Regions from separate parts of the Herbaspirillum sp. CAH-3 genome, predicted to be linked through region 2. Evidence: predicted binding sites of a transcription regulator. Region 2 holds the regulator's gene; each other region holds the start of a gene.
What was found. The regulator LexA, encoded in region 2, represses DNA repair genes until DNA is damaged. The targets are predictions, from matches to a motif close to ACTGTATNNNNATACAGT.
Positions count from the first base shown of each region.

Region 1: the regulator LexA is predicted to act here: its motif matches at 3,812-3,829, upstream of FYB76_RS20575 (LexA family transcriptional regulator).
Region 3: the regulator LexA is predicted to act here: its motif matches at 4,677-4,694, upstream of FYB76_RS01625 (PA0069 family radical SAM protein).
Region 4: the regulator LexA is predicted to act here: its motif matches at 2,018-2,035, upstream of ruvA (Holliday junction branch migration protein RuvA).

Region 1 covers NZ_VSWE01000016.1:83,190-90,363, reverse strand. Annotated here, with positions in the region: gene FYB76_RS20605 (aromatic ring-hydroxylating dioxygenase subunit alpha) at 1-282, opposite strand, end outside; gene FYB76_RS20600 (hypothetical protein) at 370-507, opposite strand; gene FYB76_RS20595 (AraC family transcriptional regulator) at 688-1,722, opposite strand; gene FYB76_RS26900 (DUF1833 family protein) at 1,840-2,544, shown strand; gene FYB76_RS20585 (hypothetical protein) at 2,544-2,933, shown strand; gene FYB76_RS27135 (hypothetical protein) at 2,868-3,314, opposite strand; gene FYB76_RS20575 (LexA family transcriptional regulator) at 3,311-3,778, opposite strand; gene FYB76_RS20570 (AAA family ATPase) at 4,085-5,527, shown strand; gene FYB76_RS20565 (3'-5' exonuclease) at 5,839-6,426, shown strand; gene FYB76_RS20560 (3'-5' exoribonuclease) at 6,438-6,929, shown strand; gene FYB76_RS20555 (heavy metal sensor histidine kinase) at 6,957-7,174, opposite strand, start outside.
Region 2 covers NZ_VSWE01000006.1:303,313-310,486, reverse strand. Annotated here, with positions in the region: gene FYB76_RS10215 (tetratricopeptide repeat protein) at 1-1,723, opposite strand, end outside; gene lexA (transcriptional repressor LexA) at 1,927-2,586, opposite strand; gene rpsF (30S ribosomal protein S6) at 2,904-3,269, shown strand; gene priB (primosomal replication protein N) at 3,291-3,590, shown strand; gene rpsR (30S ribosomal protein S18) at 3,646-3,930, shown strand; gene rplI (50S ribosomal protein L9) at 3,957-4,409, shown strand; gene FYB76_RS10185 (replicative DNA helicase) at 4,613-6,058, shown strand; gene FYB76_RS10180 (DUF47 domain-containing protein) at 6,261-6,887, shown strand; gene FYB76_RS10175 (inorganic phosphate transporter) at 6,958-7,174, shown strand, end outside.
Region 3 covers NZ_VSWE01000001.1:341,288-348,461, forward strand. Annotated here, with positions in the region: gene FYB76_RS01605 (P-II family nitrogen regulator) at 1-232, shown strand, start outside; gene adh (aldehyde dehydrogenase) at 503-2,023, shown strand; gene FYB76_RS01615 (DUF779 domain-containing protein) at 2,136-2,516, shown strand; gene FYB76_RS01620 (sigma-54-dependent Fis family transcriptional regulator) at 2,497-4,521, opposite strand; gene FYB76_RS01625 (PA0069 family radical SAM protein) at 4,710-5,972, shown strand; gene FYB76_RS01630 (leucine-rich repeat-containing protein kinase family protein) at 6,031-7,174, shown strand, end outside.
Region 4 covers NZ_VSWE01000004.1:153,305-160,478, forward strand. Annotated here, with positions in the region: gene FYB76_RS06755 (FAD-binding domain-containing protein) at 1-460, shown strand, start outside; gene ruvC (crossover junction endodeoxyribonuclease RuvC) at 497-1,039, shown strand; gene FYB76_RS06765 (DUF808 domain-containing protein) at 1,036-1,977, opposite strand; gene ruvA (Holliday junction branch migration protein RuvA) at 2,092-2,670, shown strand; gene ruvB (Holliday junction branch migration DNA helicase RuvB) at 2,703-3,758, shown strand; gene FYB76_RS06780 (2-keto-4-pentenoate hydratase) at 3,939-4,781, shown strand; gene FYB76_RS06785 (YaiI/YqxD family protein) at 4,801-5,256, shown strand; gene FYB76_RS06790 (DUF2147 domain-containing protein) at 5,267-5,731, opposite strand; gene FYB76_RS06795 (valine--tRNA ligase) at 5,889-7,174, opposite strand, start outside.

The sequences.
Region 1 (7,174 bases), on a different contig from region 2:
TGCCGCCGGAATCTTTCCATCACCGTGGGGATTCTTGACGCATTTTCCGGAGCAGTCGAACTGTAGACCGTGATAGCCGCACTCGATTCTATCGCCGCGCAGGTTGCCGAGATGCAGGGGAATGAAGCGATGTGGACAGCGATCCTGAAGCGCCACCGCCTCACCGTTCTGCTTGCGATAGAAAACCACCTGCTGATTGAGCAAGGTCCGATGGAACATTTCGCCTGGTTTCACTTGTGCCGCCCAGCACGCGACATACCACGCGTTCGTGATGAATGCCATTCTTGTCTCCTCAGTTGAATAATTATTTATTTGAGAAATTCTACATCAACATATAAACAGAGCAAGCGGTTTGTAAATATTTTTGCGTCAGTTGTCCGGCGTTGGAATTCCGGAATGAAACAGTTCGGCGAGTTCCATTGTCTTCCCGGTCTGGCGTCGCTCGATTCCCTTGATGACCATGCGCGATGCCTTGATGGCATCCACCTGGACATCCACCAGCTCCATGATGACCTCGCCGCTGTCTCGCTGCAGCCGGGCTCCTTAGGTCGGTCGGCGGCGATTTCCATCCTCGAAGACGCCCACCTGCAGGCTAAATCTGCTTACACAGACAACGCGGGATTCGTACTCTGCCCGCATAGCCGGCGGAAGCCCGGTGGTAGGCATGCGCTTTTGATCCGCCTATTTCTAAAGGATGTCTTCCCACTGGTGTTTGCGAAATTCCAGCGGTGTCTGCTTGGTCATGCGACGAAACGCCGCGACGAACGCTGATGAGGATTGGTAGCCCAGGCGTAGCGCGACGTTTTCCACGGATAGACTTTGTTCCAAAAGGTATTGCCTAGCCAGGTCGAGGCGTAGCCTTTCCTTAATGGCCTTGAACGAGGTCGCTTCCTCATTGAGCTGGCGTCGGAGCGTGCGCGCGCTCATGAACATGGCGTGCGCGCATTGTTCCATGTCCAGTTCGAGATCTTCGGTGAGGCGCGCTCTGACTCTGTACGCCAAGCTGATGCCATTCTGGTATTGCGTGCGCAGTTGACTGCATTGTTCATCGGTGATGCAGCGTATCAGTTCGTTGGCTTGCGCCAGAGGCGCAAGTATGCGCTGGCGATCGAAGCAGACCCGGTTTTGACGATGATTGAATAAGGTCGCAACCCCCAGGGCCTGTGCGTAATGTCCAGCTTGCTGGTCATCGTCAAAAGCGAAGCAGACGCGCAGGGCCGCCCCCCTGTCTGCCGAAAGTTCGCGTTGAACGGCGATCAGAGCGGCGATGTCGCGTTCGATGATGAATCTGCGGACATCTTGCGGAACGTCTGAGGCATCGATGATGACCTCTGTTTCCGTCTCACTTTCCGTGACACGGAAGGTCGTGAAGGCGAAGGTCAGATTGAAATATTTGCTCACCACCGTCTCAAGCGCTTGCCGTATGCTGTCACAGGTGGCCAGGTTGAAGCCGAGGATCCCGAGCGTTGTGTAGTGGTAACGTAGGCCCACCTCGATACCTAGGTGCGGAATCTGTCCCTGCAACTTGCGCAGCAAATTCCTGATGACGCGCAGCTCCTGTTCGGCCGCCACCACATGCCTAGGATTGCGCAGATCTTCGAGGTGCAGGCCGGTCTGCTGGAGGCATTCTCGTTCGCTCATCGATTGAGCCACACCAAAGTCCACCAGCAGGCGCGTGCCAGTCACGCTGCGCGGAAAATTCCAGGAATGTAGAGAATCCATCTTGTCCGAAGATATCAATTTTTTGGCCGCTGCTAGGGATGGGGAGAGCAGGAGATGTTGATAAATTTCCGTTAAATAAAAAAGCTGCAATCAATAATATATAACGGAGTCGACAATTTGGAACCCGATGTCCACGATATCGCGGCACTGCTCGTAGAGGCCCGGACCTTTTCATTGCAGCGAGTGGTGGCTGTATCAGAACATCCCGAAATCATCCTTGCCTATCAGTTATTCGGCGCTTTGAGCGATGAGGCTGCCGGCCTAGGGTTGATCCCCGGCACTGACAGCCGCTCCGGGCATGCCCTTTGGGAAAACCGGGGGGCAGCAAGAGGGCATGGCCTTCAAGAGCGGATTGCTGATCCATGTGGCCTATGCCAATGCCGGCATCGCCTTTGCTTGGCACGCGCCGTGACGGGCGCATTGCAGCATCAAGTGCGGGTCGGATCGGTGCTTGGCATGACGATATTGAGTACCCGTGACTGGGTTAGTAACGGTCGGACCTACACGGGATTCCCCTTCCGTTTTTCGTTGCCAACCGATTCCGGCGAAGAAGCGCCCCAGGTCAAGATCGAGATCGGTAACACAGGTCGCGACTTGATGGGCGAGCTGGAAAGGCTCCCTGCGGGTGCTGCGCTGAATGCCGTGGTCAAGGTCGCCAGCAGAGCGAGTCCAGAAATCATCGAATGGAGTTGGTCGGTGCCCATCGTCTCGATCTCGGTCGATGCATCCGTTATCAGCGGCACGCTCTCGCAAGACTGTCGGCTGCATCAGCAGGCGGTCCGGCTGAGACATGACCCGAAGACATCGCCGAAAATCTTCTGATGAGCCGCTTGCGTGAACTGAATAGGTACGTCGGGCGGCGTTACGATCCGGCGTCCTTCGATTGCGCGGACCTGGCCGTCCTGCTCCAGCGCGATCTATTCGGCAAGAAGATTGTCATGCCGACCCATCGCGCCAGGCGGCTTGCTCCTGCGGCCGCCATTGAGCGCTATCGGGCAGAGCTGGGGCGGCCCATTGAGCGTCACGAGATCCAGGATGGGGACGTGGTGTTGATCTGCTCTGACTTCATCCACATCGGCACGCTTTTTCATGTCAATGGCGCTTGGTGCGTTCTGCACAACAGCCGCTCCTTGGGAGGGGTGTGGTTACACCGCCTCAGCGATCTGCCGGCGCTGAATTTGTTTATAGAGGGCTATTACCGATGGAATTGATTGATCGCGATGGCCACGTGCTTTCGAGTCTTCAGGACCAAGGGCAGGCGTCTTCACGCAGCATCGATGTCTTGTAATGCCATATTGGTGCAGCACGTCGGTGACGCGATTACTCATGTCGGCGTAGAGGGTGTAGTTCGAAGAGAGCGCCACGATGCCATGCTGGCGTGCCAGCTCCTGCATCATGAACCAGGGCGCGGCCATCTTGATGCCCAGCGCCTTGGCTTCATTGGAGCGCGCAACTGCGCCCCCGTCATTATTGGACAGCACCACCACGGGCCGGGCCCTGAGCTTGGGGTCGAAAACACGCTCGCAGGAGACGTAGAAATTATTGACGTCGACCAGGGCGAAACCGACCGGACTAGGCGGCTGGGTGCTCACAGCATCTTCCTGGCCACGCCCACCACCACGCCGAAGACCTCCAGCACCTCGCCATCGCCGAAGCGGATCGGGCGGAAATCCGGGTTCTCGGGGTGGAGCTCGTAGGCGCCGTTGACCAGGCGCAGGCGCTTGATGGTGAATTCGCCATTGACGATGGCCACCACGATGTGGCCGGGCTGGGGCGAAATGGAACGGTCCACCACCACCTTGTCGCCCTCGACGATGTGCGCGCCGCTCATGCTCCAGCCGGCCACATCGAAGAGGAAGGTGCAGGCGACGCGATCTACCAGGTATTGATTCAGGTCCAGCGGATCGGCGGTGTAGTCGGCAGCGGGGCTAGGGAAGCCGGCATGGAGCTTGTGCGTGATGTGCAGTGCCAGCGGCCCGCCGGCGAACTGGATGGCCGGCACGGGCCTGACGGGACTCCCTGGCGGGATCGGCGCGGGATAGGTGAGGCATGACATATCGACAACTCGGGATGGTGACTTTTCAACAATACTGTATATGCGTACAGTATAAATCACTTTCCCGGCCCTGCGCGCGCGGTTGCCCCCACCCCGCGCCTGCCCGCTACATGGGTCGGTTTTGACTCAAATTTGCGTCAGGCGCCAAAGCCCATCCCGTCTACAAAGACGGGCCGAGTAGCGGGCATCAAAGTTGACGCATTTTGATGCGCCAATAGCGACTCAACTTATCAAGCTATTCTATTATTAAGGAAATTTATTTACTCATCAGCTCTTAGATAAAATAAATGCAACTGGGGAAAAATAATGAAAATCACTATCAACCAAACGCATAAATCTATCCCACGCGGATTAAGTTTCGATCTTCCGTCTTTTAGCATCCTAACCGGCAAAAACGGCAGTGGTAAAAGCCATCTACTTGAGGCGCTTTCAAATTCTGGCATCGCATCGATTGTGGATCGCGGCAAACAAGTGACACCGGTGCACTTGGTGGGTTTCAATGGGTTAAATCCCCAGGTTGAGGAACAATGTGATCCAAGCCAACTAATATCGAACGTGGGCAATTGGTGGGGGCAGATAAGTTCGTTAGCGCAGCATTATCGAAACCATCTGCAGGCAGGCCGCCAAAGACCTAACGATGTAGTTCGCGAATTTTTGCCTGCATACGGCCAGAATCCAACTTTGCATGCCGTCATTGCCAAAATTCTTGCCCGCTCTGGCAAAGAACTAGATGAGCTAACTCAAGATGATGTACTCGCCAATATCAGTTTCGTTGAGATCGCCCAATCAAACTTATTCTTCAGTCAAACGGCGCTAATTTTTAAGGCGTATCACACGCGGCAGGTGAAGAATGAACTTGCTGAACTAAGGGCAAGCAAAGGGTTGCCAACGCCACCTTTTCTAAGTGCAGCTGAATTTTCCGAAAAATATGGGCCACCACCGTGGGATCTCATCAATGAAATTCTCGCGCGCGCTGAGCTACCTTACGAGGTTATCAACCCACATCTGAGTGACTTCGAGCTGCCATATCGACTTAGGCTGATAGATAGGTCAAAAGGTGTCGACATTTCGGTGAATGACCTTTCGTCGGGCGAGCGCGTTCTGATGTCATTGGCACTGGCTATATACAATACTCAGGAAGGAGGGGCGAAGCCGGAGTTGTTACTTCTGGATGAGCCAGATGCGCCATTGCACCCTCAGTTTTCCAAACTCCTGATTGATACCTTGGTGGAAACCATAGTAAACAGGGCCGGGGTCAACGTTATTGTCACTACTCACTCGCCGTCAACTGTCGCTATGGCACCTGACAACTCAGTTTTCGAAGTAGATAGAGAAACGAAAATACCTCGAATGGTAAGTAATGCTCATGCGGTAGATATCCTCACGGCAGGCATAGATTTCTTGAAGATTTCGTATGAAAACAGAAAGCAGATTTTTGTCGAAAGTAAGTTTGATGTGCAATATTTCCAGCGTCTCCATGGAATATTTTCCAGAAGACATCGACCAACATACCAGCCAATATTTCTTGAACCGCACAGCGGAACATCTAACTGCACTGATGTCATAGAAATCGTCCGCAAATTAAGAGCATCTGGTAGCGACTTGGTATTCGGCGTTATTGATTTTGACGGCGTGAATACAGGCGAACAGCACATTATTGTTCTCGGAAACGGAACGAGATATTCCATTGAAAACTATTTACTAGACCCACTGTACATATGTTTTTCTCTTATCAGACATGATAAGTGAGTATTCTCCGCAAATGAACCACCTAGTATTTCTTAACGAGCACCACTAGTGGGAGTTTCAGAGGTGCCATGCCCGGGAGGATAACTAGCACCAAGGCATGAAAATAAATCACGTCATGGATTCCCTGTCTCGCAGCGCCACCGATTCTCCATTTATCGCGTCTCTCACTCTACTTAAATGGTGCCAAGCAATATTCTTATTTGGAGCCATCTATTACCTTTAGGTGGAGCCGGCTTCCCATTTGTCATATCCGCCATGGAGAAAATACATCAGGTATCCTTTCTGTAATCAGCAGAAGCTACGTGATAAAAATGGAAAAACGATTTTTGGTAGTCGATCTTGAAGCGACCTGTTCGGATGACGGCAGCATCCCGCCGGAAGAGATGGAAATCATTGAAATCGGTGCCTGCTGGACCACCGAAGGTGGCGTGGTGCTTGAGCGGTTTCAGCACTTGGTCAGGCCGCTGGCGCGACCGATACTCACGCCATTTTGCAAGCAGTTGATCGGCATCACGCAAGAGGAAGTGGATCACGCACCACTGTTTCCTGTCGCCGCGCAGGCGCTGCAGGCCTTCATCAACGACATGGTGTCGCCCGATACCGTCTGGATGAGCTGGGGAAACTATGACCACAAGCAACTGACCAGGGACGCCCAGCGTCACGGGATCGCAATGCCCTTGACCATGCCCCACCAGAATGCCAAGCGACTGTTTGCGAAGGCCCAGCGCATCGGCAAGGAAGTGGGCATGGTCCGAGCGTGCGCGCTGAGCGGGATCAGCCGAGAGGGGCAGCATCATCGCGGGTTGGATGATGCAATCAATATCGCCAGGCTGATGCCCTGGGTATTGGGACACGCCACGCTCGCGGAGCAGCGTCAAGCCAGCGCGGTTGTTTCGTAAAGGACCAGAGGATGTCATTCAACGTATTCATCGACACCGAGTTCACCGATTTTCTCGATCCGCAGTTGATCAGCATCGGCCTGGTCGCACAAAGCGGCGAGGAGTTTTACGCCGAGCTTCCCTACGAGGTTCGGGAATGCAGCGAATTCGTCAAGGCCGCCGTCCTTCCGCTCCTGGGATACGCACCACATGCGGAAATGACCAAGGATGAACTCTACCTGCAGATGACCAATTGGCTCAGGCTGGTACGGCCGAAGGACCAAGAAGTCTTCATTTGCTACGACTACCAGACGGATTGGGATCTCTTCTACGATGTGTTGGATGGACGGGTGCCGCCATGGTGTCGGCGCCGGCTTGTTGCTGACCGTATCAATGAGCTATTGCGGTACGAGTTCCACAAGCAGAATAAGCTGCCCGAGCATCACGCCCTGAATGACGCCAAGGCAAATTGCTACGCTTTTCGTGAATTGCCTCCAGCCTCTGCAGGCGAGACGATCGTATAGATCGTCAGGACAGCACTGGAGACGCTGCTAGAACGTCATATTAGGGAATCGCAGCGTGAAGCGCGTTTTCCCCTGTGACGAGCGTACGGTGACGTTCCCCTGGTGGGCCCGCATAATGGCCTGCGTGATGGATAAGCCCAGTCCAGCGGAATCGGTATCAAGCTTGGTGCGGGACTTGTCTGCTCGGTAAAACCGGTCAAACAAGTGAGGAAGATGCTCCTCCGGGATTTCGGGGCCGTCATTCT
Region 2 (7,174 bases):
TATCGGCAAAGTCCTGGCAGTCGTTGCCCAGGTCAAAGACGGGCAACTCAGATGGCAATTCCTTGAGTCCTTCTGCCGGCTTGCCTTTTTGTAAAGAATAGAACTCGACCTTGGGCAGCGCGAAGAGCTGCTTGACCTTTTCCAGCGGGATCGAGCGATGGCGATCATTGCCGTGTTCCGGATTGCCGCCCCAGACGATGCCGACACGCAGGTTTTCCTCAGATCTTGTCAATGTGGAAATCTTCAGTTTCCAGTTTGCTGCCAGTGCCGGATCGGCAGAGAGGTAGCCCTCCGGATAGCGGGGGATATCCTCGACCGTGTGCGTACGCATCGCATAGGGCAGGCTCATGAGAACATAGGCGCAGTCGCAGGGCGGCAGCGGGTCGCTTTCGCGCACCAGCGTGACCTGGGGAGTGAAGGATTGGAACAGGCGGTAAAGAGGATTCTTCACATGCAGCGCGACGCTGGCGCCTTGCGCCATGAGCAGGCGGGCGTAGCGCAGGAACTGGATGCTGTCGCCGAAGCCCTGTTCGTGCATCAGCAGGATGCGCTTGCCGGCCAGCGAAGACTTGCCATCCCATTTGGGAATGACCTCGAACAACTTGTGGATCAAGCGATAGACGTGGGCGCGTTCCTTGGTGGTCAGGCGGCTTTCGTGGCACTCCCAGCCTTCCTCGAATTCGCCGCGCAGCAGCAGGGTCAGTGCCAGGTTGTGCTTGGCGGTCGGGTAATTCGGGCGCAGGGCCAGGGCCTGGCGGAAGTTGCCGAGCGCGTCGTCATAGTCGCCGTGATCGTGCTGGATGGCGCCGATGTTGTTGTAGGTCATGGCGTGCTTGGGATCCAGTGCCAGGGCCTGCTTGAACATGCGCATGGCATCCTCGAAGCGGTCGCCCGTGTTGAAGTAGCTCGAGCCGAGCTTGACGTAGCCATTGGGATCCTTGGGCGCGATTTCGATGACGCGCAGCATGTGTTCATGGGCTTCGTCGATCTTGTTCAGTTTCAGGTAGCTGTCGGCTATCTTGTTGTGGGCGTAGGTGTCCTGCGGATCCAGCAGGATGGCTGTCTTGTGGGATTCAACGGCTTCCTTGTACATCTCCATGGCGTGGAATGCTTCGCCCAGGGCGGTGTGGGAGGGTGCAAAATTGATCTGGTATTCGAGCGACTTCAGGATGGTCGCGACGGCCTCGTCGAAACGTCGCGCGTCGATCAGGGCCCGGCCCAGGTGCGACAGGGGGCCGGGCGCATTGGGTTCGCGCCGGGCGGCGTCCTCGAAGTATTTGATCGAGGCTTCCGGGTCGTTCTTTTCGTGCAGGGCATTGGCCAGGCCGATGCGGGCCGCCCGGTTCTCCTTGTCCAGTGCGATGGCGCGCTCGTAAATGGCAATGGATTCATCGATACGATCCTGGCTCAGGACCGTGCCGGCCAGGTTGCTCAGGTATTCGGCATTGTTGGGATCGGCCTCAATGGCCTTGCGCAGATATTGTTCGGCTTGCGCGAACTGGCCTTCCTGCATGGCGATGAGTCCGCGCGCGTGGTTGGCGAAGACCAGGTTGGGGGCGCGGGCGAGCACGGCCGTGCAGATCGTCTTGGCCTCGTCCGTCTTGCGGCTGTCCAGCAGATCGAGGCATTTGCGAACGTCCAGCAGATCCTGCAGATTGGACTTGGCGGCGGCGGGCGCCGGAATGTGTTTGCCGTGCTTGTTGCTGCTCTTGCGCGTCGACATCGAAAAAGATCCTCTTGGTTGGGCGCATCGGTTGCGCCGGGCATAGCTATCCAGCAGGCATGATATGCGCAACGCGTCACCGGTGAAGAGGTGAATAGAAAGCAAAAAACCTCCGTTTTAGGCGGAGGTTCATGCAGCAACGGACAATCAATGTCCGGCCGGAGCAGGTTCGCGACAGGTGCGGGCGGCTGCGCCGCTGGTCATCAGTTCCAGCTGCGCAGCAATCCCACGGCCAACCCTTCGAGTGCGAACTGGTCGTTTTCCGGCTTGACGATGATGGGCTCGAACTCCGGATTTTCAGGGAAGAGGGTGATGACGCTGCCGGTCTTTTGATAGCGCTTGACCGTGACTTCGTCGGCCAGGCGGGCGACCACGATCTGGCCGTTGCGCGCCTGGTCCGCGCGGCGCACCGCCAGCAGGTCGCCGTCGAGGATGCCGGCATCACGCATGGACATGCCGCGCACCTTCAGCAGGTAATCCGGCTTGGCCGGGAACATGGCCGGGTCGACCTGGTAGGTCTTTTCCACGTGTTCCTGGGCCAGGATGGGCGAACCCGCCGCCACGCGGCCGATCAGCGGCAGGCTCAGCTGCATCAGGGCAGGATGGGGCAGGGCCATCTGGCGTGCGGTGCTCGCGCCGGCCGCGCTGCCCGACTCGCGCAGGCGGATGCCGCGCGAGGTGCCGGGGGAAATTTCGATGGCGCCCTTGCGGGCCAGGGCCTGCAGGTGCTCTTCGGCGGCGTTGGCGGAGCGAAAGCCCAATTCGGCGGCGATCTCTGCGCGCGTGGGAGGGAAGCCGGTGTTCTCGATGGCGTTCTTGATCAGGTTCAGGATCTGTTCCTGGCGCGCAGTCAGTTTGAGCATGAGGGTGGCCTTTCTCGGAGGGAAGGCTGTTTGGATGAACAGTCTGTATTTTTATACAGGTGCAATCCTTGTGTCAACGGCAACATGCATATTCCTGGAGCGAAAAGGCAAGCTTTCTTGTTTATATAGAGCGTGCCGCAGGTGAAGGTCTTGCGTGGTCTTGTGCCCGGGGCCGCATATTGTGGTCCCCCGGCTGCATCGGCTTGATGCCGGCATTGCCGCGAGAGCGGAAACCTAGTATGATCTCGGGTTTTCCTCTTCCCACACCCGTCTTGACGCCGGGGTGGGCGTCTTCAATAAGTCCATAAGGAGTCTACATGCGTCATTATGAAATCGTATTTATCGTCCACCCGGACCAAAGCGAGCAAGTGCCGGCGATGATCGAGCGTTACAAGGGCATCGTCACCACCCGCGGCGGCAAGGTCCACCGTGTCGAAGATTGGGGCCGTCGTCAACTGGCTTACCAGATCCAGAAGCTGGCCAAGGCTCACTACGTCTGCCTGAACATCGAAGTCGACAGCGAAACGCTGGCTGAAATCGAAACCGGCTTCAAGTTCAACGACGCCGTCCTGCGCCACCTGACCGTCAAGATGAAGAAGGCCGAAACCGGTCCTTCCCCCATCCTGAAGGCAGTGCAAAAGGAAGACGCGGCCAAGAGCCGTACCGAAGCTCCGGCAGCTTAAGCGCTGCGAACATCGCGGAGAGTGAACCAGCTTCAAGTCATCGCCAGCCTGGCAGAACGTGATGTTTTGCGTTACACGCCGGCCGGTATCCCGATTGTCACTGCCAGGTTGCAGCACCAGTCGGAACAGATGGAAGCTGGCATGCAGCGCCAGGTCGAATTCGAGATCGCGGCGCTGGCAGCAGGAGAAATCTCCGGTGCGCTCAACAGGGCAGCGCTGGGGGAAGTCTTCCGGTTCACCGGCTTTTTAGCCCGCAGGAATCGCAACAGCAAGAGCGTCGTGTTTCATATCGTTGATTTTGGCCCGGTCGCGCCGGATTGAGCGGCGCAAGGTAGCCAAACAGACCTTACCCAATTTTTAGATACAGGAGCCAACCATGGCATTCGGTAAAAAGTTCGATAAAAGCAAGCTGAAAAACAAGCGTCAACAGCAAAACCCGCTGTTCAAGCGCAAGAAATTCTGCCGTTTCACCGCCGCTGGCGTTGAACAGGTCGATTACAAGGACGTGGACACGCTGAAGGACTTCGTCCAGGAAAACGGCAAGATCATGCCGGCACGCCTGACCGGTACCAAGGCCCACTACCAGCGTCAAGTTGACACCGCCATCAAGCGCGCGCGTTACCTGGCCCTGCTGCCGTACACCGATCTGCACAACGCCTAATCAGCGTCGAGAAATAGGAGAAAAACATGCAAGTCATTCTGTTGGAAAAAATCGTGAATCTCGGCGGTCTGGGTGATGTCGTGCGCGTCAAGGACGGTTTCGCACGCAACTTCCTGATCCCGCAACGCAAGGCCCGCCGCGCTACCGATGCAGCCATCGCTGAATTCGAAGCCAAGCGCGCTGACCTGGAAAAGGCTGCTGCCGAGAAGCTGGCCGCTGCCCAAGCCCAAGGCGAAAAGCTGACCGGCTCCACCGTGGAAGTGTCGCAGAAGGCCGGCGTTGATGGCCGTCTGTTCGGTTCCGTGACCAACTTCGACATCGCTGAAGCCCTGGGCAAGAAGGGTTTTGCTGTCGAGAAGTCGCAAGTGCGCCTGCCCAACGGCCCGCTGAAGACTGTTGGCGAACACCCGGTGTCGGTGGCTCTGCACACCGACGTGGTGGTCGACGTCACCATCGCAGTCAAGGGCGAGCAAGCGTAATACGCCTGTTTGCTGCAATTCGTTTTGCAATAAAAAAGCCGGGTTCGCCTGGCTTTTTTATTGTCAGTTTCTCCTGGGCATCCCGGCGGCACAGTGATTGTCGAACAGGATGTCATTGGCTTCATGTCGCATCCGTTCGCATGAAGCATCAGGTCGTGCAAAAACGTCCGGTCTGACCTACGGCTTCACATCAGCAGGTTATAATGCGCGCCATGAAAGAATCGTCCCGCGGCAATCCAGAATTTTTCCGTGGCCAGAAAGAGTCATCGGACCCCCAGATCGATGCGCTCCGCGTGCCGCCCCACTCCATCGAGGCCGAGCAATCGGTGCTGGGCGGCCTGCTGCTGGACAACGCGGCTTGGGACCGTATCGCCGATTTCGTCAGCGCTGAGGACTTCTACCGCTACGATCACCGCATCATCTTCGAGCACATCGTCAAGCTCATCAACAGCACCAAGCCGGCTGACGTCATCACCGTCTACGAAGCCATGTCCACCAGCGGCAAGGCCGAAGAGGTGGGCGGGCTGGTCTACCTGAATGCGCTGGCGCAAAACACGCCTTCTGCAGCCAACATCCGCCGTTACGCGGAGATCGTCCGCGATCGCGGCATCTTGCGCAAGCTCATCACCGTGGCCGACGAGATTTCCGGCAATGCCTTCAATCCGCAGGGCAAGGATGTGAAGTCCATGCTGGACGAGGCTGAATCCAAGATCTTCGCCATTGCCGAAGAAGGGTCACGCGGCTCGCAGGGCTTCATGGAAATCCAGCCGCTGCTGACCCAGGTGGTCGAGCGCATCGACGAGCTCTACAACCGCGACAGTTCCAGCGACATCACAGGCGTTCCGACCGGCTTCATGGACCTGGACAAGATGACCTCCGGCCTGCAGCCCGGCGACCTGATCATCGTGGCCGGCCGTCCGTCCATGGGTAAAACCGCTTTCTCGATCAACATCGGCGAGCATGTCGCCATCGAGTCGGGCCTGCCGGTGGCGGTGTTCTCCATGGAAATGGGTGGCGCGCAGCTGGCCATGCGTATGCTGGGTTCGGTCGGGCGCCTGGACCAGCACCGCCTGCGCACCGGCCGCCTGCTGGACGAGGACTGGCCGCGCCTGACGCATGCCATCCAGAAGATGAACGATGCGCAGTTCTACATCGACGAAACGCCGGCGCTGTCTCCCATCGAATTGCGCGCACGTTCGCGCCGTCTGGCTCGCCAATGCGGCAAGCTGGGACTGATCATCATCGACTACCTGCAGCTGATGTCGGGCAACGGTGGCAGCTCTTCTGAAAACCGCGCCTCCGAAATCTCGGAAATCTCGCGTAGCCTGAAGGGCCTGGCCAAGGAACTCAATTGCCCGGTCATTGCGCTGTCGCAGCTGAACCGCTCGCTGGAGCAACGTCCCAACAAGCGTCCCGTGATGTCCGACTTGCGCGAATCGGGCGCCATCGAGCAGGATGCCGACGTCATTTTGTTCATTTACCGTGATGAAGTTTACAATCCGGACTCGCCCGACAAAGGCACGGCGGAAATCATCATCGGCAAGCAGCGTAACGGCCCGATCGGCAGCATTCGCCTGTCCTTCCTGGGGATGTACACCAAGTACGACAACTATATCGGCAACCTGGCGCAGCCTTACGGCGGCGACTGATGCCATGGCGGCGTACCGGACCGGTGCGCCGCTGCAAGAGGACCACGGGTGGCGCGGGGCTACCCGTGTCATGCAAGACGGACGGCTCCCGAGGCCGTGCGTGCAGGACCGGCAGGGCGGGATTCCGGCTTCCAAGGGGGCAGCCGCAGGCCGGTTCGAAACGGCGCTTTACATGAGCGCTAACCATTGATGAGAGAGAAAAATGTTTGGACGATTGATGCCGACTGAAGGCAAATTCTTTGACCTTTTCAATCAGCATGCAGAGCTGGCGGTCAAGTGCGCGAAAGAAATGGTGGCGCTGATGACCAATTTCGACGACCTTGAAATTCGCGTGCACGCCATTGAAGCCGTCGAGAAGGAAGCCGACAAGGTCACGCACAATGCCATCGAACTGCTGCACAAGACCTTCATCACGCCGCTGGACCGTGATGACATTCACCAGCTGATCACCCGCATGGACGACATCCTGGACTTGCTCGAAGACGCGGCCCAGACCATCTCGCTCTACGACATCAAGGCCATCACGCCCGAAGCCAAGCGCTTGGCCGAGCTGTGCCTGTCCTGTGCGGAGAAGGTGCAGGCCGCCGTGGGTCTGCTGTCCAACATGGACAATTCGCGCCAGATCCTGTCGATCTGCCAGGAAATCGACCGCCTGGAATCCGACGCCGACCACGTCATGCGTGCGGCCATGTCCAAGCTGTTCCGCGACGAACCGGATGTGCGCACCCTCATCAAGCTCAAGGCCATCTACGAAATCCTGGAAACCGTCACCGATCGCTGCGAAGACGTAGCCAACATCATCGAAGGCATCATCGTCGAAAACGCCTGATCTCCCGGCGTAGCGGCGATTCCCTCGATTTCCGATGGGGACGCCGCTGGTTTCATACAACGGTTTCCCCATGCAAACAATCCAAATCAGCTTACATATTCTCGCGTTGTTGATCGTCCTGGCGCTGCTGTTCGACTTCATGAACGGTTTCCACGACGCCGCCAACGCGATCGCCACCGTGGTCTCCACGGGCGTACTGCGTCCGCAGACCGCCGTGGCCATGGCCGCCTTCTTCAACCTGGCTGCCGTGTTCGTGTTCCACCAGCTGCACGTGGCGGCCTCGGTGG
Region 3 (7,174 bases), on a different contig from region 2:
CGGACGCCAGAAGGGTCACACCGAACTCTATCGCGGTGCCGAATACGTGGTCGACTTCCTGCCCAAGGTCAAGATCGAGGTCGTGGTGGACGACAAGGTAGTCGAGCAGGCCGTGGACGCCATCATCAAGGCGGCCCGCACCGGCAAGATCGGCGACGGCAAGATCTTCGTGCAGGAAGTGGAGCAGGTGATCCGTATCCGTACCGGCGAAACCGGCCCGGATGCCGTCTGATCCAGCGCTCCCCGCGCCTCATGAAGCACGAAAGACCGGCCTCTGGCCGGTTTTTTTACGTCCGCAGAAAAGTGCGCAGGGTGTGGCAGGCTGTTGCTCAACGCTGTCCCAGGCTGCGCCAGATTGACACAGCGTGACAATGGCGCTGGCGCAAGAGGCGCTTGCAGAGCGGGTTTGCAGGCTGGCATGCGATTTGCCATCTTGGGGGATGAACCGCCGCTGCGGCCATGATCGCGGCGGGATTTCAACCATAAACCGAACGGAGACGACATGAACCTGGCAGACATCAGCAAACTCGGCGTACGCGATCCCTTCAAGCAACGTTACGACAACTTCATCGGTGGCAAATTCGTGCCGCCGGTCAAGGGCGAATACTTCGAGAACATCAGCCCGGTGATCGGCCGCGCCTTCTGTGAAGTGGCGCGTTCCAGCGCCGAAGACGTGGAGCTGGCGCTGGACGCCGCCCACGCGGCCAAGAAGAGCTGGGGCAAGACTTCCCCCACCGAGCGCGCCAACATGCTGCTCAAGATCGCCGACCGCATGGAAGCCAACCTCGAATTGCTGGCCACCGCCGAGACCCTGGACAACGGCAAGCCCATCCGCGAAACCATGGCCGCCGACATCCCGCTGGCCATCGATCACTTCCGCTATTTCGCCGCCGCCGTGCGCACCCAGGAAGGCAGCATCTGCCCCATCGACAGCGACACTTACGCCTATCACTTCCATGAGCCGCTGGGCGTGGTCGGCCAGATCATCCCGTGGAATTTCCCCATCCTGATGGCGGTGTGGAAGCTGGCCCCGGCACTGGCTGCCGGCAACTGCGTGGTGTTGAAGCCGGCCGAGCAGACGCCCGCTTCCATCATGGTCCTCATCGAACTGATTGCCGACCTGATCCCGCCGGGCGTGGTCAACATCGTGCAGGGCTTTGGCGTCGAAGCAGGCAAGCCGCTGGCCTCCAACAAGCGCATCGCCAAGATCGCCTTCACCGGCGAGACCACGACCGGCCGCCTGATCATGCAGTACGCCTCGCAGAACCTGATCCCGGTGACCCTGGAGCTGGGTGGCAAGTCGCCCAACATCTTCTTTGCCGACGTGCTGGACAAGGATGACGAGTTCTTCGACAAGGCCCTGGAAGGCTTCGCCATGTTCGCGCTGAACCAGGGCGAGGTCTGCACCTGCCCCTCGCGCGTGCTGGTGCAGGAATCGATCTATGACCGCTTCATCGAACGTGCCTTGAAACGCGTGGCCGCCATCAAGCAGGGCAATCCGCTGGACAAGAGCACCATGATCGGCGCGCAGGCTTCGCAGGAGCAGCTGGAAAAAATCCTCTCCTACATCGACATCGGCAAGCAGGAAGGCGCCAAGGTGCTGGCCGGCGGCGGACGTGAAGAACTGGGCGGCGACCTGGCCACGGGCTACTACGTCAAGCCGACCGTCTTCCAGGGCAACAACAAGATGCGCATCTTCCAGGAAGAAATCTTTGGCCCCGTGGTCTCGGTGACCACCTTCAAGGACGAGGAAGAAGCCCTGGCCATCGCCAACGACACCCTCTACGGCCTGGGCGCGGGCCTGTGGACCCGCGATGGCACGCGTGCCTTCCGCATGGGCCGCGAGATCCAGGCCGGTCGCGTGTGGACCAACTGCTACCACCTGTATCCGGCACATGCAGCCTTCGGCGGCTACAAGCAATCCGGCATCGGCCGCGAAAACCACAAGATGATGCTGGATCACTACCAGCAGACCAAGAACCTGCTGGTCAGCTACAGCCCCAAGGCGCTGGGCTTCTTCTGATGGCGTGATTTCGTTTGACTCCTTGCAGCAAGGCAGCTTCGGCACCGGTCCGCAACTCTCGCGGCCGGTGCCGCTTTTATTGGCAGAACCAGACTCAACAGGAGAGCGGCGAATGAATGCATTGCCCAGGGTGACGGCCACCGAGGCGACGGTGGAGTTGCTGCGCCAGTTGAAGGCGCGGCATGGCGAACTGATCTTTTTTCAATCCGGTGGCTGCTGCGATGGCAGTGCGCCGATGTGCTATCCGGCCGGCGACTTTACGCTGGGCGACACCGACGTGCATCTCGGGGAAATCGATGGGGTGCCGTTCTACATCGGTGCCGACCAGTTCGAATACTGGAAACACACGCAACTGATCATCGATGTGGTCACCGGCAACGGCGGCATGTTCTCGCTGGAGAACGGCAGCGGCAAGCGCTTCCTGACGCGCTCGCGGCTGTTTTCCGATGAGGAATATGACGCGCTTGCCCCGCTCAGTGCCCGCGTGACTTGAAGCGGCGATAGAGCGTATTGCGCGACACCCCCAGCGCCTTGGCGGCCGCGCTGACGTTGCCGTCATGGGTGCGCAGGGCACGCTCGATGGCAGCCCATTCGCTGTCGAGCATGGACAGCGGCTTTTCGCCCGTTTCTTCATGGGTTGCGGGGGCCGGCATGCCACCAGCCGCCTGCAGCGGCGCTGCCTCGTCCAGAAAATCATCTGGCAGGTGTTCCACGCCTATCCAGGTCTCTCCATCGGCCATGGCCAGGGCGGTGCGGATCAGGTTGGACAGCTGCCGCAGGTTGCCCGGCCAGCGGCTGGCCTGCAGCAATGCCATGGCCTGGGCATCGAAGCGAGGGGCATGGCGTCCGCCTTCCTGCTCCAGGATGCGGTCGATCAGCTTGCCCAGGTCGCTGCGCTCGCGCAAGGCGGGCAGTTTTACCTGCAAGCCGTTGATGCGGTAATACAAATCTTCACGGAAGGCATGGCGCGCGGCCATCTCGCGCAAGGGCTGGTTGGTGGCACAGACCAGCGCAAAGTCCACCGGGATCACACGCTGGCTGCCCAGTGGCGTCACTGCGCGCTCCTGGAGCACGCGCAGCAGGCGGCCCTGCAGGGCCAGCGGCATGTCGCCGATTTCATCGAGGAAGAGTGTGCCGCCCTGGGCTTGCGCGATCTTGCCCAGCGCGCCCTTGCGGCGGGCACCGGTGAAGGCGCCGTCTTCATAGCCGAAGAGTTCGGCTTCGATCAGGTTCTCTGGAATGGCCGAACAATTCACGGCCACGAAAGGCGCTGCGCCACCCCGGGTTTGGCTGGCGTGGAAGCGCGCGCTTTCGCGGTGGATGGCTTGAGCCAGCCACTCCTTGCCGGTGCCGGTTTCACCGGTGATGAGCACCGGGATGTCGCGGTCGATCACCTTGCGCAGCTTGGCGATGATGGCGCTCATGCGGGCGTCGCCGGTATCGAGGGCGTTCAGGCCGCCACGCGGCTGGCCCGGATGGGGGCGCATGGGCGGTGCCTGGCGTGTGGCCGGACTGGCGGGCAGTGCTTCCGGGGCCTCGATCACGGCCTCGCGCGCGTTCTGGAAATGCTGGTCGCGCAGCCTCAGCTCGGCGCGGCCATGGATGCGGATGCCGTTGTGCAGGCACAGCTCCAGCAAGCCCGATGCGGCCTTGCGATGGTGTTCGAACAGCAGCGACAGCGGCACCCCGAAGAGCGACGCAAAGGTATGCGACTGCAGCGTCGAGAGCGTCAGCCCCAGCTGGAATTGCGCGCTGCGGTTGGCCGCCAGGAAACGCCCGCCCGGTGTGAAGCTGACGATGCCTTCGACCAGCGTGCCCACGAATTCGGCGCGGCTGTGGAAGTGCAGGGTGATGCAATCGGGGAAGCTGCCGGCCAGCAGGTGGTTTTCAATCATCTGCGCCGACATGCGCACCAGGGCCATGGTGTGCTTGTGGAAGCTGCCGCATTCGCCCGAGACATCCAGCACCCCCAGCACTTGGCCGCGATGATCGAAGATGGGCGCGGCCGAGCAGGTCAGGAAGCGGTTGGCATCCAGGTAATGCTGCTGGGCGTGCACGGTAGTGGGTTTTTGCTCGAAGAGGGCCGTGCCGATGGCATTGGTGCCGCGCAATTGCTCGGACCAGCGTCCGCCCGGGCCCAGGGCTACGCGATCGGCCTTGGCCAGGAAGTCGCTGTCGCCCAGCGTATGCAGGATGGTGCCCTCGGCGTCCGAGAGGATCACCATGCTGTGGGTATTGCGGATCTGGTCGTAGAGGGTTTCCATGACCGGGCGGGCATGGCCGGAGAGGGCCTGGTTGGCTTCCAGCGTCTGGGCCAGGTCGGCGCGCGAGAGTGAATCCAGGTCGGGCCGCTGGCCGCGCGTGATGCCGTAGGACGAGCTGCGCTGGTGCGAGCGTTCGATGGCCTGCAGGTCCGGCACACCATCCGCGCTGGCCTGCACCAGGGGCGAAGCCCCCAGCAATGCACCGGCACCGGGCCGGTTTGCCTGGTATTGCATCCTTGTCTCCTTGGGACCTCTGGCGGTCCTTGTTCCCCCTATATGGTCGCTTTCTTCGCTGATGGGAAGCTGAGGGTGAACTAGCATAACCGATTAATGCGGCAGGAGGACAAATTGAAACAGCATTTGCAGCGCGTCCGAAGTGAAGGCAGAATACTGTATATAAAAACAGTATCGATGAGCTTTCCTTGGCCTCTTTTCCCAAATTCCCGCAGGGCATTGCCCGGCCTTTCCCGGGGCAGCCGGCCCGTTCGGCGGCCTCCGGAGAGGACGACGCCACCCTGACGCCAGAAACCTTCATCCACCGCGACCAGGTTGCGCAGAAGGGCCGGGGCGCGGTCACCAACCTGCGTGGCCGCTATGAGTCGGTGGCGCGGGAGGAGTTCGACGATGGTTGGCAGTCCGTCCGTTTTGCCGAGGCGCGGCCGGAGGCGGGCGAGGGCATGGAAGAGGATGAGCCGCCCCGCCTGAAGACCATCGTCACCGAGGAAGACGCCCGATCCGTCATCACCCGCAACAGCTCGCCGGATCTGCCGTTTTCACTTTCCCTCAATCCCTACCGGGGCTGCGAGCACGGCTGCATTTACTGCTTCGCGCGGCCTTCGCACAGCTACCTGGGCCTGTCCCCGGGCCTGGATTTCGAAAGCCGCCTGGTGGCCAAGCGCAATGCCCCCGAAGTGCTGCTGCGCGAACTGGCCAAGCCGTCCTATGAACCCGACACCATCACGGTGGGCATCAATACCGATGCCTACCAGCCCATCGAGCGCGAACGCCAGCTGACCCGGCGCATCCTGCAGATCCTGCACGACTGCGAGAATCCGGTGGCGCTCATCACCAAGTCCTCCTTGATCGAACGCGACATCGACCTGCTGGCGCCCATGGCAGCCAAGGGGCAGGCCATCGTCGCGGTGACGATTACCACACTGGATGCGGCCATCGCGCGCACACTGGAGCCGCGGGCGGCCAGCCCGGCGCGGCGGCTGCGGGTGATCCGCACGCTGGCCGAGGCCGGCATTCCGGTGAGCGTGTCGATTGCACCGGTGATCCCCTTCGTCACCGAACCGGACCTGGAACGCGTCATGGAAGCGGCCGTCGAGGCCGGGGCGCGCCAGGCGGGCTACATCGTGCTGCGCCTGCCATGGGAGGTCAGCCCGCTGTTCCGGCAGTGGCTGCAGGCGCATTTCCCCGACCGTGCGGCGCGGGTGATGAACCGCATTCAGGACATGCGCGGCGGCAAGGATTACGACGCCGATTTCGCCACCCGCATGCGCGGCACCGGGGTCTGGGCCGACCTGCTGCACCAGCGCTTCGAGAAGGCCAGCCGGCGCCTGGGTATCGATCACCGCCATCGTGCCTTCGCCACGCTGGATGCCAGCCGCTTCAGGCGGCCAGTGATGGTGCCGGCGGGGCAGGGGCGGTCGGTGGGCGATACCCAGCTCGATTTGTTCTGAGCGGGACGGCCGGCGGCTGGTAAGATCCGCGTTTTCGTCCGTTTCTTCACTTCTCTGCATGCACACCCTGGAACAACTGCGCAGCGGCGCGCTGGAAGGCATTACCCGCCTGTCCCTGTCGTGCGGGCTGCGCGAATTCCCGCCAGAAATCTTCACCCTGGCCGAAACCCTTGAGATTCTGGACCTCAGCGGCAATGAGCTGACGGCCTTGCCCGAGGACCTGCCGCGGTTGCACCGGCTGCGCATCGTCTTCTGTTCCGACAATCCCTTCACCGAATTGCCCGCTGTATTGGGACGCTGCCCGTCGCTGGAGATGATCGGTTTCAAGGCCAACCGGATCGAGCACGTTCCTGCCGAATCGCTGCCCCCCACGCTGCGCTGGCTGGTCCTGACCGACAACCGGATCGAACAGCTGCCATCGAGCATCGGGCAATGCCCGCGCCTGCAGAAGCTGATGCTGGCGGGCAACCGCCTGCGCGCGCTGCCGCCGGAACTGGCGGCCTGCCGCAACCTGGAGCTGCTGCGCCTGTCGGCCAATGCGCTGGAGGCGTTTCCGCATTGGCTGCTGACCTTGCCGCGCCTGAGCTGGCTGGCCATGGCAGGCAATCCCTGGTGTGCGGCGGTGGAAGAGGCGGCGGATCGCAACGCGCAAGTCGCGGCCATCGATTGGGACGACCTGGCCTTGGGCGAAAAGCTGGGGGAAGGCGCCTCCGGTGTGATCCACGCGGCCCGGTGGACCGTGGAGGGCAGGTCGCAGCCAGTGGCGGTGAAGCTGTTCAAGGGCGCGGTCACCAGTGATGGCCTGCCCGAGCGCGAGATGGCGGCCTGCATCATGGCCGGCAGCCATCGCGGGCTCATCCCCGTGCTGGGCCGGTTGCATGGGCATCCGCAAGCGGTGCAGGCCCTGGTGATGCCGTTGATCGATCCTGATTTCAAGGTGCTGGCCGGCCCGCCCAGCCTGCAATCCTGCTCGCGCGATGTCTATGCACAAGGCTTCACGCTGGCCTGGAGCCAGGTGATCGCCATCGCCCGCGATATCGCCTCGGCAGCAGCCCACCTGCACGCGCAGGGCATCGTGCACGGCGACCTCTATGGTCACAACATCCTGCATCGGGAGGGCGAAGCCTTGCTGGGCGATTTTGGTGCGGCCTGGTTCTACGATGTCGAACAGCCGCATGCCTGGGGTGTGCAGGCCATGGAGG
Region 4 (7,174 bases), on a different contig from region 2:
CAACTTCCGCATGCGCGCCATGCTGGTCAGCTTTGCCGCCTATCACCTGTGGCTGCACTGGCGCGCTCCGGGGCTGTTCCTGGCGCGGCAGTTCCTGGATTTTGAGCCGGGCATCCACTGGAGCCAGATGCAGATGCAATCCGGCACCACCGGCATCAACACCCTGCGCATCTATTCGCCGGCCAAGCAGGCGCGCGATCATGATCCGATGGGCGAGTACGTGCGGCGCTGGGTGCCGGAATTCGGCACGGCGGCTTATCCCGATCCCATCGTGGATGAGAAGACGGCGCTCCAGCACGCCAAGGATGCCCTCTACGGCCAGCGCAGCAGCAGTACCGCGCGCGCGGAAGCCGATGCCATCCAGGACAAGCATGGCTCGCGCAAGAGCGGCCTGCCCTCGACCACCCAGCGCCGCCCGCGCCAGAAAATGCCGGATCCGGGGCAGGGCGTCCTGTTCTGACGCGAGATGCCCGCCTGATCGGTTAGACTGGCGGGCATGAAAATCCTCGGTATCGACCCTGGCTTGCGCACCACCGGTTTCGGGGTCATCCACAAGCAGGGCAACACGCTGTCCTATATCGCCTCCGGCACCATCAAGACGCCGGACGGCGACCTGCCGTCACGCCTGAAGGTGATCCTGGCCAGTGTCGGTGAAGTGGTGAAGTCCTATGCGCCGGACTGCGCGGCCATCGAAAAAGTGTTCGTCAACGTCAATCCGCAATCTACCTTGCTGCTGGGGCAGGCGCGCGGCGCGGCCATTTGCGCGCTGGTGGCCGCCGACCTGGCGGTCGCCGAATACACGGCCCTGCAGGTCAAGCAAGCCGTAGCCGGCCATGGACGCGCCCAGAAGGCGCAGGTGCAGGAGATGGTGGCGCGGCTGCTGAAGCTGCCCGGCCTGCCGGGCACCGACGCCGCCGATGCGCTGGGCGTGGCGATCTGCCATGCGCATGGGGGAGGCGTCTTGTCGGACCTCGGCGCGCTGGCCCCGGCGCTGGCGCGCAAGGGCATCCGCATGCGCGGCGGGCGTCTGGTCGGTTAGTTTTTTTTCTTGAAGAGCGACAGCACGCGCTGCGCCAGCTTCACCACTACCAGCACCACTGCCCCTGCGACTACCCCGAAGAGAGCATTGAGGACCGCCGGGGTGATTGCCCCGAGGACTGGTCCGACCACCGCGATCCCCTCTACGGCTTGCGCTGCTGCCTCGATGGCGTGATGCGCGAAGGGCAGGCCGTGGGTCAGGATGCCGCCGCCGACCATGAACATGGCAATCGTCCCGATCACCGACAGGCTGCGCATCATCTTCGGTGCGGCCGCCAGGACGGCCCGTCCGATACCGGCCTTGAAGCGCCCCCAGGCGCTCGCGCCCGCATGCTGCACCAGGTAGAGGCCACCATCATCGAGCTTGACGATGCCGGCCACCAGTCCATACACGCCCGCCGTCATGATCAGGGCGATGCCCACCAGCACCGTGATCTGCTGCTGCAGGGGCGCACCGGCGACCGTACCCAGGGTGATGGCGATGATTTCGGCCGAGAGGATGAAGTCGGTGCGCACGGCATCCTTGATCTTTTCCTGCTCGTAGACCAGCGGATCGACGTCGTCGGCCGTCTTGGCGGCGACTTCATGATGTTCGTCATCATGCGGAAGATACTTGTGCGCCAGTTTCTCGAAGCCCTCGAAGCAAAGGAACGCGCCGCCCAGCATCAGCAGCGGCGTCACCGCCCAGGGGATGAAGGCACTGATGGCCAGCGCCGCCGGTACCAGGATGGCCTTGTTCTTCAACGAACCCTTGGCCACCGCCCAGACCACCGGCAGCTCCCGCTCGGCGCGTACGCCCGCCACCTGCTGGGCGTTGAGGGCCAGGTCGTCGCCCAGCACGCCGGCCGTCTTCTTGGCGGCCACCTTGGTCATCAGGGAAACGTCATCGAGCACGGTGGCGATGTCGTCAATCAATGCGAAGAAGGCGCTACCGGCCATGTTTTTCCTTTGTCTTCATCTAAGGGGAGGAGGCTTGGATACTGTTTATCCGAACAGTGCTGTATCATCGCGGGATTATCACAGAAGCTGCCTCCCACGCACATCCCTGACGCCATGATCGGTCGCCTCTCCGGAATTCTTCTAGAAAAAATCCCCCCGAACCTGCTGGTCGACTGCCAGGGCGTCGGTTACGAAGTGGCCGTGCCCATGAGCACCTACTACAACCTGCCGGGCCTGGGCGAGCAGGTCACGCTGCTGACCCACCTGGCCATCCGCGAGGATGCGCACATCCTGTTCGGGTTTGGGACCGCCGAAGAACGCAATACGTTCAAGGAGCTCATCAAGATTTCCGGCGTGGGCGCGCGCACGGCGCTGTCCATCCTTTCCGGCATGTCGGTGGCCGACCTGGCCCAGGCCGTGACCCTGCAGGAAGCCGGCCGCCTGACCCGGGTGCCCGGTATCGGCAAGAAGACCGCCGAACGCCTGCTGCTGGAACTGAAGGGCAAGCTCGGCGCCGATCTGGGCGCGGTGGCCGGCGTGGTCCATAGCGATGCCTCGGCCGACATCCTCAATGCCCTGCTGGCCCTGGGCTATTCGGACAAGGAAGCGACCCTGGCCATGAAGCAGGTGCCCAAGGACAGCAGCGTCTCGGACGGCATCAAGCTGGCCTTGAAGGCGCTCTCCAAGGGCTGATGCACAGGCAAAAGGCAGACAAGGATTAGAGCATGAGCATCCAGACCGACGATTTCTCCGAACAGCGCATCATCTCCGCCACCCCGGCCTCGGCCAACGAGGAAGCCATCGAGCGTGCGCTGCGGCCCAAGCAACTGGACGAATACGTCGGCCAGGAAAAGGTGCGTGCCCAGCTCGAAATCTTCATCTCGGCCGCCCGCAAGCGCGGCGAGCCGCTCGACCACACCCTGCTGTTCGGCCCGCCCGGCCTGGGCAAGACCACCATGGCCCACATCATCGCCCGCGAAATGGGCGTGAACCTGCGCCAGACCTCAGGCCCCGTGCTCGAGCGCGCCGGCGACCTGGCGGCCTTGCTCACCAATCTCGAAGCCAATGACGTGCTCTTCATTGACGAGATCCACCGCATGTCGCCGGTGGTGGAGGAAATCCTCTACCCGGCGCTGGAAGATTATCAGATCGACATCATGATCGGCGAAGGCCCGGCCGCCCGATCGGTGCGCCTGGACCTGCAGCCTTTCACGCTGGTGGGTGCCACCACCCGTGCCGGCATGCTGACCAATCCGCTGCGCGACCGCTTCGGCATCGTCGCCCGGCTGGAGTTTTATACGCCACCCGAGTTGGCTCGCATCGTGACCCGCAGTGCCGGGTTGCTCAATGCTCCCATCGTCGAGGAGGGCGCGCTGGAAATCGCCCGCCGCAGCCGTGGTACGCCGCGTATCGCCAACCGCCTGCTGCGCCGCGTGCGTGACTATGCCGAGGTCAAGGGCGAAGGCCGCATCACCCGCGAGATGGCCGATGCCGCCCTGGTGATGCTGGACGTGGACCCGGTCGGTTTCGACCTGATGGACCGCAAGCTGCTGGAGGCCGTGCTCTTCAAGTTCGGCGGCGGCCCGGTCGGGCTGGACAACCTGGCGGCAGCCATCGGTGAAGAACGCGACACCATCGAAGACGTGCTGGAACCTTACCTGATCCAGCAAGGCTACCTGCAGCGCACCCCGCGCGGGCGCATCGCCACCGGTGCGGCCTATCAGCACTTTGGCGTGACTGCACCGCAAAGCGGCCTGAACGGCGAACTCTGGGGCGGCTGAGCTCGGCCATTCCCAAGCTGGACAGGACTGTTGCAGCCAGTGGAAAACAGCATGACGCGCAGCAGCACAATCTGATGAAATTTTTGTCAGATCTCGTATAAAAGCGAGTTTTTGCTTGTGCAAAAATTAATCGTCATCGACAATGGATAGCTATTCACTATCTTTCGATGTGAGCCCTCCATGCTAATGTCGAGCCAAGCCCTTCGATACGCGCATCAGCTGCTGGATGCCCGCGCCCAGTCCCGCATCATCCCGCGCATTTCCGAGTCCGAGCCGCTGTCGGTGGAAGACGCCTACGAAATCGCCCACAACATCCGCAACATCCGTGTCGCCCAGGGCGAGCAGCCCATCGGCCGCAAGATCGGGTTCGTGGTGCGCAAGAACTGGGAGCGCTACGGCATCATCGACGATGCCCGCATCCCGACCTGGGCGCCGATGTACGATACCACGGTACGCTTCGCCGAAGACAATCACGGCGCGCAGTCGCTCACCGGTGCAGTGCAGCCGCGCATCGAACCGGAGATCGTCTTCAAGCTTGGCAAGACCCCGGCACCCGGCGCCTCGCTCATCGAGCTGGCCGATTGCCTGGAATGGATGGCGCATGGCTTCGAGATCGTGGTCTGCCCCTTCCCCAATTGGGAATTCACGGTGGCCGATTCGATTGCCGCTTTCGGCTTGCACGGCACCCTGATCGTGGGCGAGCCGCACGTGCTCTCTTCGGCGACCAAGCATCACTTGCCGCAGATCCTGGCCAGCGCCAGCGTCTCCCTGTCCTGCAATACGGAATCGTCCAGCGTGCTGCGCGCGGCCGGCTTCTGCAATGACGAGATGGACAGCCCGCTACACGCCCTGTGGCACCTGCACCAGCTCCTGCAGAAGCAGTCCCGGTTCCGCCAGTTGCAGGCCGGCGAGATCATCAGTACCGGCACCTGGACCGATGCCTGTCCCATCGAACCCGGCCAGACCTGGACCACGGCCTTCTCGGGCGTGACCCTGCCGGGCCTGACCGTGTCTTTCGTCTGAAGCGGGCGAACGCACACTGATGGCGATCTGGGTGGATGCCGACGCCTGTCCGGGCGTCATCAAGGACATGCTGTTCCGGGTGGCCGACCGCACCACGATCATCGTGACGCTGGTGGCCAACCGCCCCTTGCGCACGCCGCCTTCGCGTTACATCAAATCCATGGTGGTGCCGGCCGGCTTCGACGTGGCCGACAAGGAAATCGCCCGCCAGTGTGAACCCGGCGACCTGGTCATCACCGCCGACATCCCGCTGGCCGCCGACGTGGTGGCCAAGGGCGCGCTGGCACTCAATCCACGCGGCGAGCTCTATACGGCCCAGAACATCGGCCATCACCTCAGCACCCGCAATTTCATGGAAGAGCTGCGCAGCAGCGGCGTCGAGACCGGCGGCCCGGCCGCCTTCAGTGCCAGCGACGGCCGCGCCTTCGCCCGCGAGTTGGACCGTTACGTGCTCAAAGCTTCACGTCCGGCCTGACGCGTCGGCATTACTGCTCCCGCAGCCAGGTCTGGGTGCGGCCCAGCATGGGCATGCCGACAAAACCGCGCACATTGAGCTTTTGCCCGTCATCGACGACTGACAGCTTGCTCTTGTAGACCTTGCCATTGGCCGGATCGATGATCTGGCCGCCGTTGTATTCCTCACCGTCTTTCTTCAGGCCAGACAGGATGGTCATGCCGATGACCGGCTTGTCCTTGAGCTCGCCTTCGCACTTCTGGCAGACCGGGTTCTGGTCTTCTTCCGGTGCACGGAAGAGCTTCTCGATCTTGCCGCTCAACTCGCCATTGTTCTCGCTGATGCGGATGAGTGCCTTGGGTTTGCCGGTGGCGTCGTCGATGCTCTTCCACAAGCCCACCGGCGAGCCATCGGCCCAGGCGGCAGCACTGGAGAGCAGGGTAGCGGCCAGCAGCGACAGCGTGGCCAGGCGGGAAGGGGAGGAAATACGGGTCATGCTTGTCTCCTGTTATCAAGTCGAATGCGATAAAAAAGCACGATTGTTCTAATTTTTTCGATCCAGTCTAGACAAGCCCGCGCCGCAAGGCAAGCACAAAAAAACAAAAGCCGCCGCCCCGCAAGGGGACGACGGCTTCATGAAGAAACAGACCGGCTTACTTGAGCTTGGCCAGCTGTTCCTTCACCTTTTCCAGCGTAGCGCTGAAGTTGGCAACACGTTCCTTCTCCTGTGCCACCACGGCCTCGGGAGCACGCGCCACGAAGCTCTCATTGGACAGCTTGCCGTTGGCCTTGGCGATCTCGCCGGTCAGGCGAGTGACTTCCTTGCCGAGGCGTTCACGTTCGGCGGCCACGTCGATTTCCACCTTCAGCATCAGCTTGACTTCGCCGACGATGGCCACCGGTGCCGGCGACTCCGGCAGTTGCGGCACGATCGTGGCTTCCGACAGGCGCACCAGCCCTTGCAGGTAAGGCAGGAAGGATTCCACGGCCGACGCATCGGCGGCTTCCACGATCAGCGGCACACGCAGCGACGGCGCCAGCTGCATCTCGCCGCGCAGGTTGCGGCAGGCATCGGTGTAGGCTTTGAACTGGGCGACCCAGGCCTCGGCATCGGTGTCGATCTTTTCCAGGTCGGGGCGCGGATAGGCTTGGCGCATGATGGAGTCGCCCGCCGGATCCGGCTTGCGATCGGTCAGCGGCGCCACGCTCTGCCACAGCTGCTCGGTGATGAAGGGCAGCACCGGATGGGCCAGGCGCAGCACGCTTTCCAGCACGCGCAAGAGCGTGCGGCGGGTGGCGCGCTGTTGTGCTTCATTGCCGCTCTGGATCTGGGCCTTGGCCATTTCCAGGTACCAGTCGCAGTACTCGTCCCAGACGAACTTGTAGATCGCGGTGGCGATGTTGTCGAAGCGGTAGTCGGCAAAGCCCTTTTCGACTTCCGCTTCGGTACGCTGCAGCAGCGACACGATCCAGCGGTCAGCCTTGGAGAATTGCAGCTTCTCCTTGTCGCAGACACCCTTCTCGTGGCCGTCGAAACCGCAGTCCTGGCCTTCGGTATTCATCAGCACGAAGCGGGTGGCGTTCCACAGCTTGTTGCAGAAGTTGCGATAGCCTTCGCAGCGGTTCAGGTCGAAGTTGATGTTGCGGCCCAGGGTCGCCAGCGAGGCGAAGGTGAAGCGCAGCGCATCGGTGCCGAAGGCCGGGATGCCATCGGCAAATTCCTTGCGGGTGGCCTTCTCGATGCTGGCGGCCTGCTTGGGATTCATCAGGCCGACCGTACGCTTGGCCACCAGCTCGTCCACGCCGATGCCATCGATCAGGTCGATCGGGTCCAGGGTGTTGCCCTTGGACTTCGACATCTTCTGGCCCGAGGCATCGCGCACCAGGCCGTGGACGTAGACAGTGTCAAACGGCACCTTGCCGGTGAAGTGCGTGGTCA